DNA from 2 places in the Acinetobacter sp. ANC_7503 genome. Region 1 is predicted to be linked to the other one. Evidence: predicted binding sites of a transcription regulator. Region 1 holds the regulator's gene; the other holds the start of a gene.

Region 1 (7,755 bases):
GCGATTCCTATATCAGTGTTTTATCAACAGCCACCTCAAGATCTGAAGCTCATTCGGGTCTGTTTTGCAAAACGAGAGGAAACCTTGCATCTTGCAGGAGAAATTTTAACGAAGGTTCAATCACAATAACGAAAAGAGACGAGACGGATTACTTTATTACTAAAGCAATTTGAATGATAAGGTGCTAAGGTCAATCCGTTGATATAGAAAACAATAATGGATAAGACTTATATATGGCGAGAACCTTACGGCCGATTGATGAACCTGGTTTCTGGAAAGTTTTTTTAGTTTTTTTAGTTCCGCTGATTGCAACCAATATCCTGCAAAATTTATCCGGCACAATTAATACGATCTTCGTCGGGCAAATGATGGGCGTTCAAGCAATTGCTGCTGTTTCCGTCTTCTTCCCTATTTTGTTCTGTCTCTTGGCTTTTGTAATTGGGCTTTCGGCTGGCTCGACGGTATTGGTTGGTCAAGCGTGGGGAGCACAAAATTTAGAAAAAGTAAGAGCGGTTGTCGGCTCTACTATTTTTATGACATTGATCGGCGGGACGATTATTGCCATTTTAGGTGTTCTATCTGCACGCCACATTCTTGAGGCCTTGGGCACAGACCCAAGTGTCATGCATTTATCTTTGCCTTATGTTCAATGGATGTTAGCAGGTAGCCCACTCCTTTTTATTTATATTATTTATACCTCTATCTTACGTGGTGTCGGTGATAGCATTACACCTCTCATCGCTTTGGGAATGACCAGTTTAATTGGGCTCTTTATTACCCCTGTTCTCATCGCTGGATATTTTGGATTTCCTCAATTGGGTATCATTGCACCTGCCATCGCCACGATTGTGGGTTATCTGGCCGTGCTTATTTTTCTGTACGTTTATTTAAATAAAAAAAATCATCCATTACGTCCAGATTTAGCAATGTGTAAACATGTACGCCACAATCCTGAACTGAGCAAAATTATTCTCAGACTTGGCGTTCCTACAGGCATTCAAATGGTCACGACCTCTGTGGCAGGATTAGTCATTGTCGGCTTGGTCAATCGCTATGGTTCAGAAGCAACAGCTGCTTATGGCGCAGTTAATCAGGTTTTGAACTACATCCAATTCCCTGCTCTGTCTATCGCAATTGCTGCCTCTATTTTTGGGGCTCAAGCGATCGGTGCAGGTAAAGCGGATTCTTTATCACGTGTAACTAAAACAGCACTGGGGATGAATTTTGTCTTTACAGGCGGGCTCGTAATCTTGGCTTATTTGTTCTCAAAATATCTCATGGCATTATTTATTACAGATGAAAAAGTCGTGATACTCGGGCAACAATTATTGTTTATTGTGCTGTGGTCAATTTTATTTTTTGGCGCGAGTGCTATTTTCGCCTCAATTATGCGTGCAAGTGGCACTGTGACTATGCCAATGATCATCAATATTGTAGCCATACTCTGTATAGAACTCCCAGCAGCTTATCTATTTAGCGCATGGTGGGGGCTGGCGGGAATCTGGTACGCTTATGCTTTGGCTTTCGTTTGCTTATGTGTGATGCAAGGTTTGTATTATCAATTTGTTTGGAAAAAGAAAACTGTTCAAGTACTAATTTAAATTAGAAATCAAGAAAATAAAAAACCCGCATGACGCGGGTTTTTTTAACGATTATTTAGAATCGAAACGTTTACTCATTTTAGTCGCAAATGCAGTCACTTTTTGATAGCCCGTTGGCATCACACGTTGCATTAAATCAATCACTTTCGCATCGTTACCAATCAGTAAACGACGGCGATCTTTTTGCACTGCTTCTAGAATTTGACGCGCTGCTTCTTCAGGTGGACAACGTAATAATTTATCAAATGTCTGTGCAGATTTCTGTGGATTCATGCCCAAAGATTTTAAACTGTCATTCATTTTTGCAGCTTTCGCAATATTGGTACGAATGCCACCTGGATGTACGCAAAGCGCGCTCACACCCACATTTTCAATATCTAGCTCTTGACGAAGAGATTCAGTGAAACCACGTACAGCAAATTTAGTTGCATTATACGCAGACTGAGTTGGTTGCGCAGTTAAACCGAATAAACTTGAAATGTTGATAATGTGTCCATCACCTGTTTTCTTAATATATGGTAAGAATTCTTTGGTGCCGTACACGACACCCCAGAAGTTAATGTTAACAATCCATTCCAACTCTTCGTATGTTGCGCCTTCAACGGTCGAACCCAATGCCACCCCAGCATTGTTGAAAATCATGTTCACTGAACCATGATTCTGTACAGTTTCAGCCGCCCATGCTTTAACTTCGTCACGATTCGCAACATCTACTTTCTTGGTTGTGACTCGTACATTTGCATTCCTCGTCAGTTCAACTGTTTCTGCTAAGCCCTTTTCATTTACGTCACTTAAAGACAAATGACAACCTTGCTTGGCCAGTAACACCGCAAGTTGTTGACCAATACCAGAACCTGCACCTGTGATTGCAGCCACTTTGTTTTTAAAATTTTTCATTGTGAATCCTTTTTTTGATTTTTATGCACCACAGCGTTGATCTGGGTCATTCATGTTCACTATAATTTTGACAATTATTATTGTCAATGTAACTATCGACCATTTTTATTGTTACTATAGGCCAATTTAGTATCTTTAGCTGATCAGTACTCTATACTGACCGCAGCATAACACTTTTATAAAAAGACTCGAATTGCTATGAACCCAGAGAACCTCACTCCATCAGAACACGAGCAAGCGATTGAAAAGCCTCCCGCAAAAGAGCGTCAATTTAAAGGGATGTCCTTAACTGAACGCAAACAAGCACGCCGTGAGAAACTTATTGAAGCGGGTATTGAAGCATATGGAACTCATGGTTTTTTCTCAGTAACCGTTAAAGATATTTGCACACAAGCGAAATTAACTGAACGTTACTTTTATGAATCTTTTAAGAAAAGTGAAAACTTATTCCAAACGATCTTTTTAGAACTGATTGAGAAGCTTCAACAAACATTAATGCAAGCTATTATGAAAGCCTCTCCTGAGCCTCTCAACATGATTGATGCAGGTCTAAATGCGTTCTTTAGTTTTTTAGAAGATGATCCGCGTACCGCTCGGATTATTTATATTGATGCAATGCTCGTCCAAGAACTTCATAATCATGCAACCATTCAAGAAACAATGGGCCGTTTCGACCGAATGATTCATGCCTTTGTCACATTAATGATGCCACATACCCATCTCACTGAAAAAGAGATCTCCTTGATTGCAACTGGTCTAAATGGCTATGTCACTCAAGTTGCTGTTCGCTGGGTAGTAGGTGGTTTTAAACTTCCACGTGCTGAGGTCGTTCAGGCATGTAAAACCGTTTTTCTCGCCCTATTGAATGATCTAATGAAAAAGTAGCATCAAATTAAGATGAAGAAATTGTGACAAATCGTAAGTAAATTTAAGGTATTGATTTAATTTCAGATTAATAAATATCAATGAGACAAAATATCAGCCTAATTGTCACAAAACATTGCTATATTTAACTTCGATTTCCATCTTGCAATGATACTGTCATAATTAATCTTTGTAATAAGCCTGTCATAAATATAAAACGGTTCACCGTTCATCATAGGATATTGCGTTGTGAAAGATGACTACATTTTAATTGTCGACGACGAGCTCCCAATTCGGGAAATGATCCATACTTCTTTAGATATGGCAGGCTTTCAATGCTTGGAAGCAGAAGATGCGAAACAAGCACATCAAATGATTGTTGATCAACGTCCAGCGCTTATCCTACTCGACTGGATGTTACCGGGTGGCGTGAGTGGCGTAGATTTGTGTCGTCGCCTTAAGCGTGATGAAACACTTTCAGAAATTCCAGTCATTATGTTGACTGCGCGTGGCGAAGAAGACCATAAAGTTCAAGGTCTTGATGCTGGAGCAGATGACTATATGACGAAACCATTTTCAACACGTGAGTTGGTATCCCGTATTAAAGCGGTGTTAAGACGTGCAAATGCGTTAAATGGCGAAAAAACCATTGATGCAAATGGCTTAATTCTTGACCCAGTAAGCCAACGTGTCAGCTATAATCAAAATATTCTTGATATGGGGCCAACAGAATATCGTCTATTGGCATTCTTTATGACTCATCCAGAACGTGCCTATACCCGTGCTCAATTACTTGATCAGGTATGGGGTGGAAATGTGTATATTGAAGACAGAACCATCGACGTCCATATCCGTCGCTTACGTAAGGTGCTCGAACCTTATGGTGCAGACCGTTATGTTCAAACTGTGCGTGGTACTGGCTATCGTTTTTCAACACGAGCTGATGTTGCTTTAGGTTAATTTAGATTTTATGTACGAACCCTACCCCGTCCCAGAATTGGCACGTGAACATCAAAAGTTTCTATATAGCAGTTTATGGACTTTTGCCAAGCAAGACTTACGTTTACTGGTATTTCTACTGATTATTGCGGGCTGTATCGGGTTAGGGATTGGATATCTTTGGATATGCTTAGGCATTGCCTGTCTCATATTTTTTGGTATCCAATTACGCTCATTATATTTAGTCAATGATTGGATTTCGAATCGTCCTTACGATGTACCACCAAATTTAAATGGAATCTGGGGGGCATTACTGTTCAATGTATATCGGGCTCAACGCCAAGAACGTATTGTTCAGTCTGAAATGGTTGGACTGATCGATCGAACTCAATCTTCTCTCGTAGCTTTATCAGAAGCGATTATTCTTACGGATGATTCCCATCAAATCGAATGGTGGAATCCTGCTGCGGAAAAACTATTTGGGATTCAAGCTGTTGATCGTGGCCGTAACCTGCTCACGATTATTCGCCAACCTGATTTTATTGAGTATTTTCATAATACCCATCAAGCACCAGATGGTGTAAAAATTAAATTGGTGAACCATGATAATAAGTATGCGCAAATTAAACTGACTCGCTTTGGCAATGAAAGTCGCCTCTTAGTTGCGCACGACATTACCCGTATGAAAAATCTCGAGCAAATGCGTTCAGATTTTGTTGACAATATTTCACATGAATTAAGAACACCACTCACAGTGTTAAGTGGGTATATCGAAACATTCACAGATCAAGAAGATATCAATCCGCGCTGGAAACGTGCCTTTGAACAAATGCAATCGCAAACTAAACGCATGAATGCATTGGTCAATGATCTTTTGCTTTTGTCTCGTTTAGAAAATGAAAAACAAATTGCGAAAAATCAAATTATCGAAATGCCAAGTTTAATGAACCATCTGTTCGATGATGCGCAAGCTTACAATATTGATTATGGTCATACACTTAACCTTGATATAGACAGCCACTGTGACTTAATTGGTTCAGATATGGAATTGGCGAGTGCATTTAGCAACTTAATTACCAATGCCATAAAGTACACCCCGAAAGGTGGCACCATCACCATCGGCTGGCATGATGATGGAGAACGTGGCTATTTTTCTGTTCAGGATACTGGTATTGGAATTGATCCAAAACACTTACCGCGTTTAACTGAGCGTTTTTATCGTGTGGATAGTGCACGCAGTCGTCAAACAGGTGGTACTGGTTTAGGCCTTGCCATCGTTAAGCACGTACTTATGCAACATGGCGCACATATTGAAATCGAGTCGAAAGAAAACGAAGGCTCTACATTTATTGCCGTGTTTCCCAAAGAACGCTTGTATAAAATGCACGAATAAAAAAAAGCGCCTTAGGCGCTTTTCTTATTCAAAAGATATACTCAAATAAGATGACCCAACGCTTCACCCATTACTACAGTTGAGTTCGCCTTAAATGCTTGGTCCCATTGCATTTTATCTTTCTCAAACAAAACTACAGCCGTTGAACCCAAATAAAAACGTCCGAGCTCATCACCTTTTTCAAGTTTCATCGCATGATGGTTCAGCTCTAAGCGACCTGTTGGTTTTACTTTACCTGTCGCAACAGTTTCAATTCCAGCAACAATCATTGCGCCAACTAAAACAACAGCCATACGACCAATATCAGTATCGAATAAACATACCATTCGTTCATTACGTGCAAACAAACCCGGAATATTTTCAGCTGTAGTTTGGTTGACTGAAAATAATTCACCTGGAATATATAAAGTTTCAGTCAATGTACCAGAATAAGGCATATGCACACGATGATAATCACGCGGTGATAAGTACACTGTTGCAAATTCACCATTTTTGAATGGTGCTGCCAATTGAGGATCACCAATTAACTTTTCAACTGAAAAGCTTTGACCTTTTGCCTGAAAAATATCGCCCTCATTGATTTTACCTAATTGTGAAATTGCACCGTCTGCAGGTGACACGACACTTTTAGGATTAGGATCAATTGAACGAACGCCTGTTTTCAAAGAGCGAGTGAAAAACTCATTAAAGGATTTAAATTTCAAGGCATTTTGTTGCTCAGCAATTGACATATCAATGCCATATTTTGCTTTAAATGCTTGAATGACAACATTCTTTAATACTGAGTTTTCACTGGCTGCGACTTTACCCACCAAACGGCTGAGTTTTTGTTGCGGGACGATTTGCTGCGCTTGAATAAATAGTTTCTTTTTTAAATTTGTCAGACTCACTCAGGTGACTCTCCAGTAATGATTGGACTGTCGAGGCGGTTGCCCCACTCGCTCCACGCACCATCATAAGCTTGGATATCCCAACCCAGTAATCGACCAATAATGTAAGCTAAACCTGAACGGTGATGAGACTGACAATATACGACGACTGGCTGATCAAATTGAAAGCCCAATTGTTCTAAACGTTGTTGCGTGCGTTCTAAGGGGTGCAATTTTAAATGATTTTGACGATTAAGTGCAGTACTCCACTCAAAATGTCTAGCCGTTGGAATATGTCCACCACGACGTGCCGCGAGACGTTGCCCGGTATACTCCTCAGCCGTTCGGCAGTCCCATACTTGGCAAGTTTTATTTTCAATTTTTTTTATTAAAGTTGAATAATCAATACGGTGTTGATCAACATTGGATGTCTTAACTTGAAAAAGACATGTGACTGGCTGAACCTCTTCAACTTCTGAAGAAGTAGGATAGTTGGCGCCTAACCACGCATGAATACCACCATTTAATAAACTGGTGTTATAAAAACCCATACAGTGTAGATTCCAGATCAGTCGACCAGCCCATGCCCCACCTTCATCATCATAGACCACGACATGATGCTCAGGTGATATGTTTAATATCTGGACTAGCTGCTGAAGCCCTTCATCATCAGGCAATAAACCCGTAGTTTGTTCCTCTTGGCGCACTAAAAATTTTGGCTTCAGATGTATAGCATGCGGAATATGTAATTGCTCATAGACCGAACTTCGGGTCAAATCAACAATACGTAACTTTTCACTTCCTAAATGAGGAACAAGTTGTTCTGCTTCAATGAGCAGACCGAAATCAAAAGCGTTAGTGGTCATATTTATTGAATAGTTCTATTGGCCTTGTTCAAATCTTAGCACAAGACTTTTTCAAAATTATTCTGATTTTTTGCATGGTATTAGCAAAAAATCAGAAAAGGGAAATTATGATTAAGGAGACTCAACATCAAATACCTGACGCAAATATGCGAGGAAGGTATCATTATCAGTCATCGTTTTTCCTGGACTATCAGAGAGTTTAGCTACCGATTGACCATTGCATTCGACTAACTTTAGAACAATATTCAAAGCAGTTTGTCCCATATCATTGGTGAGGTTAGTACCAATCCCGAAACTCACTTGGAAACGATCTTTAAAATATTGAT
Region 2 (7,755 bases), on a different contig from region 1:
CGCATTTTAAACCTGCTTCGATGATTTCCCATTTCGAAGAATCGAGCATGATTGGCACGCGAGAGATATCAGGTTCAGATGCGATCAGATTCAGGAAATGCACCATCGCTTCTTGCGAATCGAGCATACCTTCATCCATGTTGATGTCGATGATCTGTGCACCGGCTTCAACTTGTTGACGAGCAACATCTAAAGCTTCAGTGAAGTTACCTTCTTTAATCAGGCGTAAGAATTTTTTAGAACCTGTCACGTTGGTACGTTCACCGACGTTCACAAACAATGAATCTTTAGTAATGTTAAATGGCTCTAAACCACTTAAACGACATGCAGGTTCAATTTCAGGGATTTGACGCGGTGCAATACCTTCAACCGCTTGCGCAATCGCACGAATATGATCTGGCGTCGTACCACAACAACCACCCGTAATGTTAATTAAGCCACTTTCAGCAAATTCTTTAATAAATGCTGCAGTTTCTTCAGGAGTTTCATCATAACCACCGAAGGCATTTGGTAAGCCTGCGTTTGGATGCGCTGAAACAAAAGTATCCGCAACGTCAGACAAGGTTTTGACGTGTGGACGCATCGCATCTGCACCCAGTGCACAGTTAAAGCCAATCGATAAAGGCTCTGCATGGCGCATTGAGTTCCAGAATGCTTCTGCGGTTTGACCTGTGAGTGTCCGGCCAGATGCATCGGTAATGGTGCCCGAAATCATAATTGGCAGTTCGTAACCAATTTCTTTAAACACTTCTTTCACTGCAAAGATCGCAGCTTTGGCATTTAGGGTATCGAAGACCGTTTCAATCAAGATGATATCTGCACCACCTTCAATCAATGCCTTAGTCGCTTCAATGTAGTTAACTTTTAACTCATCAAAGGTGATGTTACGGAATGCCGGATCATTTACATTTGGTGAAATTGAAGTGGTACGTGACGTTGGTCCTAATACGCCCGCAACAAAACGTGGCTTTTCAGGTGTTGAATATTTTTTACATGCTTCTTTGGCAATTCGAGCTGCTTCACGGTTAATCTCAGGAACCAAATCTTCCATATGGTAGTCAGACATTGAAACACGCGTTCCATTGAACGAGTTGGTTTCAATAATATCTGCACCAGCTTCAAGATAAGCTTCATGAATGCCTTGAATAATCTGTGGCTGAGTTAGAACCAATAAGTCGTTATTACCCTTAAGGTCGTAGGCCCAATCCTCAAAACGTTCACCACGGTAATCAGCTTCTTCCAATTTGTGGCGTTGGATCATGGTACCCATTGCACCATCAATAATCAGGATACGTTTGGCAAGAAGCGCTTTTAAGGTGGCGAGGGTAGACATCAAATGACTCTCACAAAAATCTGCACAAATAATGGTGCAATATTTTAGCAGAGTTACGTCCACTTTTCTGATAAATAAAAATTTATGAACCTATTCCCAAAAAATTAAGGATGAATTTCATCCATCGACTACGATGACCAACCTATCAAAACTGAAACTGTCTATATTTCATCATGTTGTCATAATCTAATGTAATAATAATTGCCGTTGTAACAAATGTGACAGTGATGTCATCTTTATTTCATCTATTTAATTACCGATTGAAATAAAGATTAAAGACGAGGTTTTTGTATTAACTATATGATTATTATTGTTAAATTTTGAATATTATTAGTTTTTAAAGTTTAATTTTCTTAAATAAGTGTCATTTGGATGACTTATATGACAGCTCTTTGTCATATAATTGTAATAATTAAATTGAACAATAGAGGGGATATTTATCCTCTTTCTCTGCTTGCATGAATTCTAATCAAACTCCAGTTTCAGATTCAGCACAATCGTCAACGCCTATGCAGTCGACGAATGTTCACGTGCCAACGCCGAAATTCTTTATGCCAGTGTTCCTTACACTGATTGTTTCAACCTTGATTTACATTGGTTTTCAGTTGGCTGCTGATTTATCTCATGTGCCTGCTTTAAATCTTTATGCTGTGATCATGTTGGCCACGGCATTGTTTATCGCATTGGGTTTCGAGTTCGTTAACGGTTTCCATGACACGGCCAATGCTGTGGCAACGGTCATTTATACCAACGCTTTATCTGCACCTGTCGCTGTAATGTGGGCAGGCTTCTGTAACTTCCTTGGCGTAATGGTCGCAAGTGGTGCAGTTGCCTACGGTATTATCGCGCTATTGCCTGTTGAATTGATTATGAACGTCGGTTCAGGTGCTGGTTTTGCCATGGTCTTTGCCATGTTGATTGCCGCAATCGTATGGAACTTAGGAACTTGGTTCCTCGGTATCCCTGCTTCTAGCTCTCATACACTGATCGGTTCGATTTTAGGTGTGGGCATCATGAACTACATCTTAAACGCAGGTAATGGTGCGTCAGGTGTAGACATGGAACAGGTGATGAAAGTGGGTAAAGCACTTTTATTCTCACCATTAATCGGTTTTGCATTTGCGGCTGTATTGTTCTTATTGGTTAAAAAAATCTTTAAGAAACAAGTGGAATTATTCCAACCACCAGAAGGGAATAAACCGCCGCCGCCACTTATTCGTGCCATTTTGATTTTCACGTGTACCGGTGTAAGTTTTGCACACGGCTCAAATGATGGTCAAAAAGGTATGGGTCTGATTATGTTGATTCTGATCGGGATCGTGCCATTGGCATACTCTTTAAACAAGAGTCTAGATCAACAACATATCCAAACGTTTGGTCAGTTATCTGCTCAAACTGCTGATTTGATTTATCCAAATCACCAAGATATTCCAGATGAAAAAGCGCGTCAAATTATCACGTCATATATCCAAACCAAAGAAATCACACCTGAAGTTGTGCCAGCTTTGGCAAGTTTAACGGATCATTTAGGTGAAAAAGTAGGAAGCTACACATCCATTAAAGATGTTCCTGAAGATCAAGTAGCTGAATTCCGTAATGATATGTACCTCAGCACGACTGCATTCAAGCGTTTAGATAAAGCAGAAGCTTTACCTGCCATGACTGAAGCGCAAGAAAAAACAGTGGACAACTACCGTGATAACTTAGATTCATTCCTTCAATACATCCCAACATGGGTGAAAGTTGCGACTGCATTGGCATTAGGTCTAGGGACGATGGTAGGCTGGAAACGTATTGTTGTTACTGTTGGTGAGCGTATTGGTAAACAACACATGACTTATGGTCAGGGGATGTCTGCAGAGTTAGTTGCAATGTCAACGATTGCTGCTGCTGATGGCTTTGGTATGCCAGTGTCAACAACACATGTTTTAAACTCTGCTGTAGCAGGTACGATGGTTGCGAATAAGTCGGGCTTAAACTTCCAAATGGTTCGCACAATCTTATCAGCGTGGATTTTCACACTGCCAGCAACAATCTGTTTGTCAGGTGGTTTATTCTGGTTGTTCCTCCAGTTCACCTGATTGAATTCAATACTTAAAGACTAAAAAAGCGCTGAACAATCAGCGCTTTTTTTATGATCAATTGTTTATGACACTTATTTTTGGAATTTAGACCAAAGTTTTTTCAAGGGGAGTTTTTCCTCAGCAAAACCATATAATGCGGCAAATGGTAGGGCGGTGCGTGCGAGATATGCTACACGCCATAATCCACCATGATTAGCACCATGCATGATTAAGTCTAATGGATGATTGAGGGCGATGTCAGGATTGGCAACCGACTGTGGGTTTCTCAAATCATGAATCCACAACGCAGCCATAATCGCATTGGTCGTCGCGGGTTCAAATGCTTCAACATCAAACAAATTGGCACCATTGAAAGCAGCTTTTAATAATGGGTTTTTGGTTACCGAATGTGTAGTGGTCGATGGAGCAATATTAATGCTGACACGTTGACCTTGTGACCGTGCTAACGTAGCGCGCCATTGTTGAATCCTTTTCGCCAACGCATAATTTGGACCTTGTTCTACCACAAGACAGTCGCAGATCCCATACTGTTTATCATGACATTGGAATAAGCGTTCTTCGTTTTGTTTGAAAAAATAATCACGAGAGACAGTCGAAATACTCTTGGACAGAATATTTTCAAGTTTAGAGCGTGATTTAAACTTATCTAATCCACCTTGAATCACTTCCTGTGGTACAGCGTAGACGTCAGTGGGCGTACACATATACATTAAACTGGTATTGGATTTTTGTTGGCTGACATGTTGCATAATGGTGTCCATCGCCATAGAAACACGAACGTGCTTTTCGCCATCTAAATAGGCAATCGCGGCAAGATCTAAGTCTTGATCAAACTGGGTGAGCCAATGTGCAATCTCAGGGGTATCTGTTAATAAGTTAACGCCTAAACGCTCTGCAGCTGCACGTATTGATGAAGATGAATCTATTGATTCGACACTTGGAGCGTATAAGGTCGCATTGCCTTGCAGAACAGTATTCAAAATCTTTGTCCATACTCGCTCATGATTTAAATCAAGCGCCACGATATTGGCTTTCCATTTCGCCAGCCAAGGTAAAGGTCCTGCTTCAGAAGCTGCACCAAACAGCACCATTGTTCGATCCGAAAGGTCAAACCACTCTGGATGCTGCACACACGCTTGTAGTGCCTGAGCATGTGATGCTTCTATAATACCTCGGTCTAACCAAAGTTGAATTTGGTCGAGTAGGGCTTGACCTTCTAAATTTTTACCCTGATAAGGTACAAACCATTGCGGCTCAGCATTAGAGTTTCCTTGAAGTGTGTAGGTATTTAAATCTTTTGATTTAAGATTCATCACTTCATTCAATGCATGTGTATGTTGATCACGTTGAAAACTAAACTCTTCATAAGCTTGTTGAAGTCCATCTTGAGCGATGCGCAGCGCAGCTTCAGGTGATGAGAGCCCACATTCTACCAACCGTTTAAAATGAATCGGATAGGATTTTCGCCAATTCTTTTCATTGATAACTGCATCAGCGTATTCTGGCTGAATTTGTTGTAATGCCGCACTGACGATGCGTTGGCCTGATTTTGAACTGCTGGGTTTAGAGGACGTGTTAGAGGAAAATTGTAAACCATCAGGTTGATTAGACATGCAAAAAATCTCAAAAAAAAATGAATAAATTCGCGGATGCCTACATTATCCTGACAAAATTAATGATCTAGGTGGCATTAATTACCAGATATTGATTGAATTATTACGAGATATTTCTAAAAAAAGGAAGCCGAAGACTTCCTTTATAAATAAAATCAATTATTTAGTATTTTTTATACCATTGATCAATTCTTCTAACATAAATGCAGTGTTATCTAAGCCAGCGCCCGTTAAATACCAGGCATCGGCATCAACAAAGATGACACGATTCTCTTTGATTGCTTGACTATTCTTGAGTAATGGATGTGATTGAATATGTTGTTTCGCAGCATAGTTTTGCGTGTTTACAGCACCACGGTCTAACACAATGATGAAATCAGGATTTTGTTTTATTGCTTGTGCTAGACGCTCTAAATTGCGTTGCGCGGCAGCAAGCGCTTCTGGTGAGTTTGGAGCAGGTCGAGTACTTGAGGCTTGAGGTGCTGCAGTCGGCACCACTGACTTTAAGCCAGAAATATCATAGGCAAATCCAAATCTTTCATTCTTTGCATGCGGTATAAAATTATCACCCATGGCAAAAAGCATCAGGCCGGATTTGCCTTTAGTGAGTTGTTTAAGTTGTGCTTGAAGGGCATAGACATGATCTAATTTAGATTGTGCGAGTTGTTCCTTATTAAACATTTTTGCTAAAAAAAGTGTGCGGTTTTTCAGGTCTTGATTGAAGTTTTGAGTATCAGGCCAGAGGTTGATTGCAGGTGCAATTTTTTTGACCTCATTTAATTTTGCAGCAGAACGCCCGCCGACAATGATGAGATCTGGCTTTTGTTCTTTTAATAAGGTTTGGTTGGGTTCAAATAAAGATCCAGCCTTTAAATATTGTTTGTCATTAAATTTTTTCAAAGCACCAACAAAAGTAGTTTCGGGTACGATTGATGCTTGAATACCTAAAGCATTCAGTGTATCCAACGCGGATAGTTCGTACACAGCCAGCTTCTGTGGTGTATTTTGAAGTTGAATAGTTTGATCTTGATAAGTGAATTGAACAGGTTGAGCATATGAAACAAAGGCACTGAATGAAAGAATGAGTGCCAATGGAAGTTTAATGTAAGTCATATCAATACCTCGAGGTTTGATAAAAGCTTAACATGAATATATAAATGATAATCATTATCATTGTTGAATTTGTGTTTTTGATTTATTTACCAGCATCAACTTTGAATTTAAGGGTATTTGTGCGGAGTGTTTTAACCCTCCGCAATGATCAAAGAATTAGAAAGGTAGTTGAAGCAACTTGCTGAAGAAGTGTGGAATAATTTGAGGTTCAATCAATATCGTTACCACGACACCGTAGGCTGCACCCCATAAATGTGCGCTATGGTTGATGTTACTGTTTCCACGTTTACCTGACCAAATACTATAAGCAACATAAAGCACGGCAAAAATAATGGCTGGAACAGGAATAAAAAAGACAAATATCAGTTTCCAGGGCTGAAATAAAATATAAGCAAACAAGACTGCTGACACTGCTCCAGAAGCCCCTAGACTTGCCCAGCGGTGATCATTTTTATGTTTTAAATAGCTTGGAATAATTGCCGCGATTAAACCGCCTAAATAGAACAGAACAAATCCGAGTTCATATAAGTATTGTCGATAAAAACTCTCAATTACACTTCCAAAGAAAAAGAGTGTGATCATATTGAACAGTAGATGTGTTCCATCTGCATGTATAAAACCATGCGTGATAAATCGATCGTATTGACGTTTCTGCATGGCTGGAGGCCAAAAAATCAAACGATTCATAATATTTTGATTGGAAAATGCAACCAGTGAAATGGCAACCGTAATTAAAACGATGGTGACAGTATGATTAAAAGGTAAATCAAGCATATGGATAAGATTGAATAAATTGCTTTAATTCTGTTCATCATGCCATTTTTTTAAATTTAATTGTTATTAATATAATAATTCTGACAAATTTAGTTGAATTTTAAATATTACCCCCGATCTTCAGTTAAAATAGAGTCTTCAGCTTGAGGAAAAATTGTTATGTCGACTGAGAACACCAGCACTGCAGTTGCTGAAGAAATTCCAAATTTATTAATTACACCAACTGCGCAAGAGTATTTGTTTGAACTTTTAGAGAAGCAAAATACTCCTGGTATCGCGGTACGTGTTTTCGTAGAACATCCGGGTACACCACGTGCTGAATGCTGCATGGCGTATAGTGCACCAGATGAAGTCGTTCCAACCGACTATAAACAAGAATATCCAAAATTTGCTGCATATATTGATACACCATCAATCCCATACTTATTGGATGCAGTGATTGATTACAACAAAGATCGCTTTGGTGGTCAGTTAACTTTCCGTGCACCTAACTCGAAAGTGCCACGTGTAGGTCCAGATGCATCGATTGAAGAACGTATAACCTATGTATTACAGTCAGAAATTAACCCTGGTTTAGCAGGGCATGGTGGAAACTGTGCATTGGTTGAAGTGGTTGAAGATGCTGAGCATGGTTTAACAGCGGTCTTGAAATTTGGTGGTGGCTGTCAAGGGTGTTCAGCAATTGATGTGACACTTAAACAAGGTGTTGAAGTTACGCTAAAACAGCATATCCCAGAGTTACAACGTGTTGTGGACCAGACAGACCACAGCCAATCAGAAGGCGCTTATATGAAATAAGTTGCCTTTAAATTTACAAAAGTTGATTTGAAAAGCTCCC

Evidence for each region. Region 1 encodes PhoB, which activates phosphate uptake and scavenging genes when phosphate is short. Its sites were predicted from a motif close to TGTCATNAANCTGTCATAA; they were not measured.
Region 2: a site for PhoB is predicted at 1,500-1,518, ahead of AC1M9M_RS05370 (inorganic phosphate transporter). Genes of this name have one in related genera too.

Annotation. Positions count from the first base shown of each region.
Region 1 is NZ_JBWYJA010000002.1:72,372-80,126, reverse strand. It holds gene AC1M9M_RS04305 (methionine aminotransferase) at 1-129, shown strand, start outside; gene AC1M9M_RS04300 (MATE family efflux transporter) at 234-1,601, shown strand; gene AC1M9M_RS04295 (SDR family NAD(P)-dependent oxidoreductase) at 1,653-2,498, opposite strand; gene AC1M9M_RS04290 (TetR/AcrR family transcriptional regulator) at 2,697-3,383, shown strand; gene phoB (phosphate regulon transcriptional regulator PhoB) at 3,612-4,322, shown strand; gene phoR (phosphate regulon sensor histidine kinase PhoR) at 4,333-5,694, shown strand; gene asd (archaetidylserine decarboxylase) at 5,736-6,584, opposite strand; gene AC1M9M_RS04270 (sulfurtransferase) at 6,581-7,429, opposite strand; gene pncB (nicotinate phosphoribosyltransferase) at 7,541-7,755, opposite strand, start outside.
Region 2 is NZ_JBWYJA010000003.1:35,017-42,771, forward strand. It holds gene metH (methionine synthase) at 1-1,333, opposite strand, end outside; gene AC1M9M_RS05370 (inorganic phosphate transporter) at 1,792-3,414, shown strand; gene AC1M9M_RS05375 (hypothetical protein) at 3,489-5,030, opposite strand; gene AC1M9M_RS05380 (ABC transporter substrate-binding protein) at 5,190-6,143, opposite strand; gene AC1M9M_RS05385 (rhomboid family intramembrane serine protease) at 6,300-6,917, opposite strand; gene nfuA (Fe-S biogenesis protein NfuA) at 7,077-7,715, shown strand.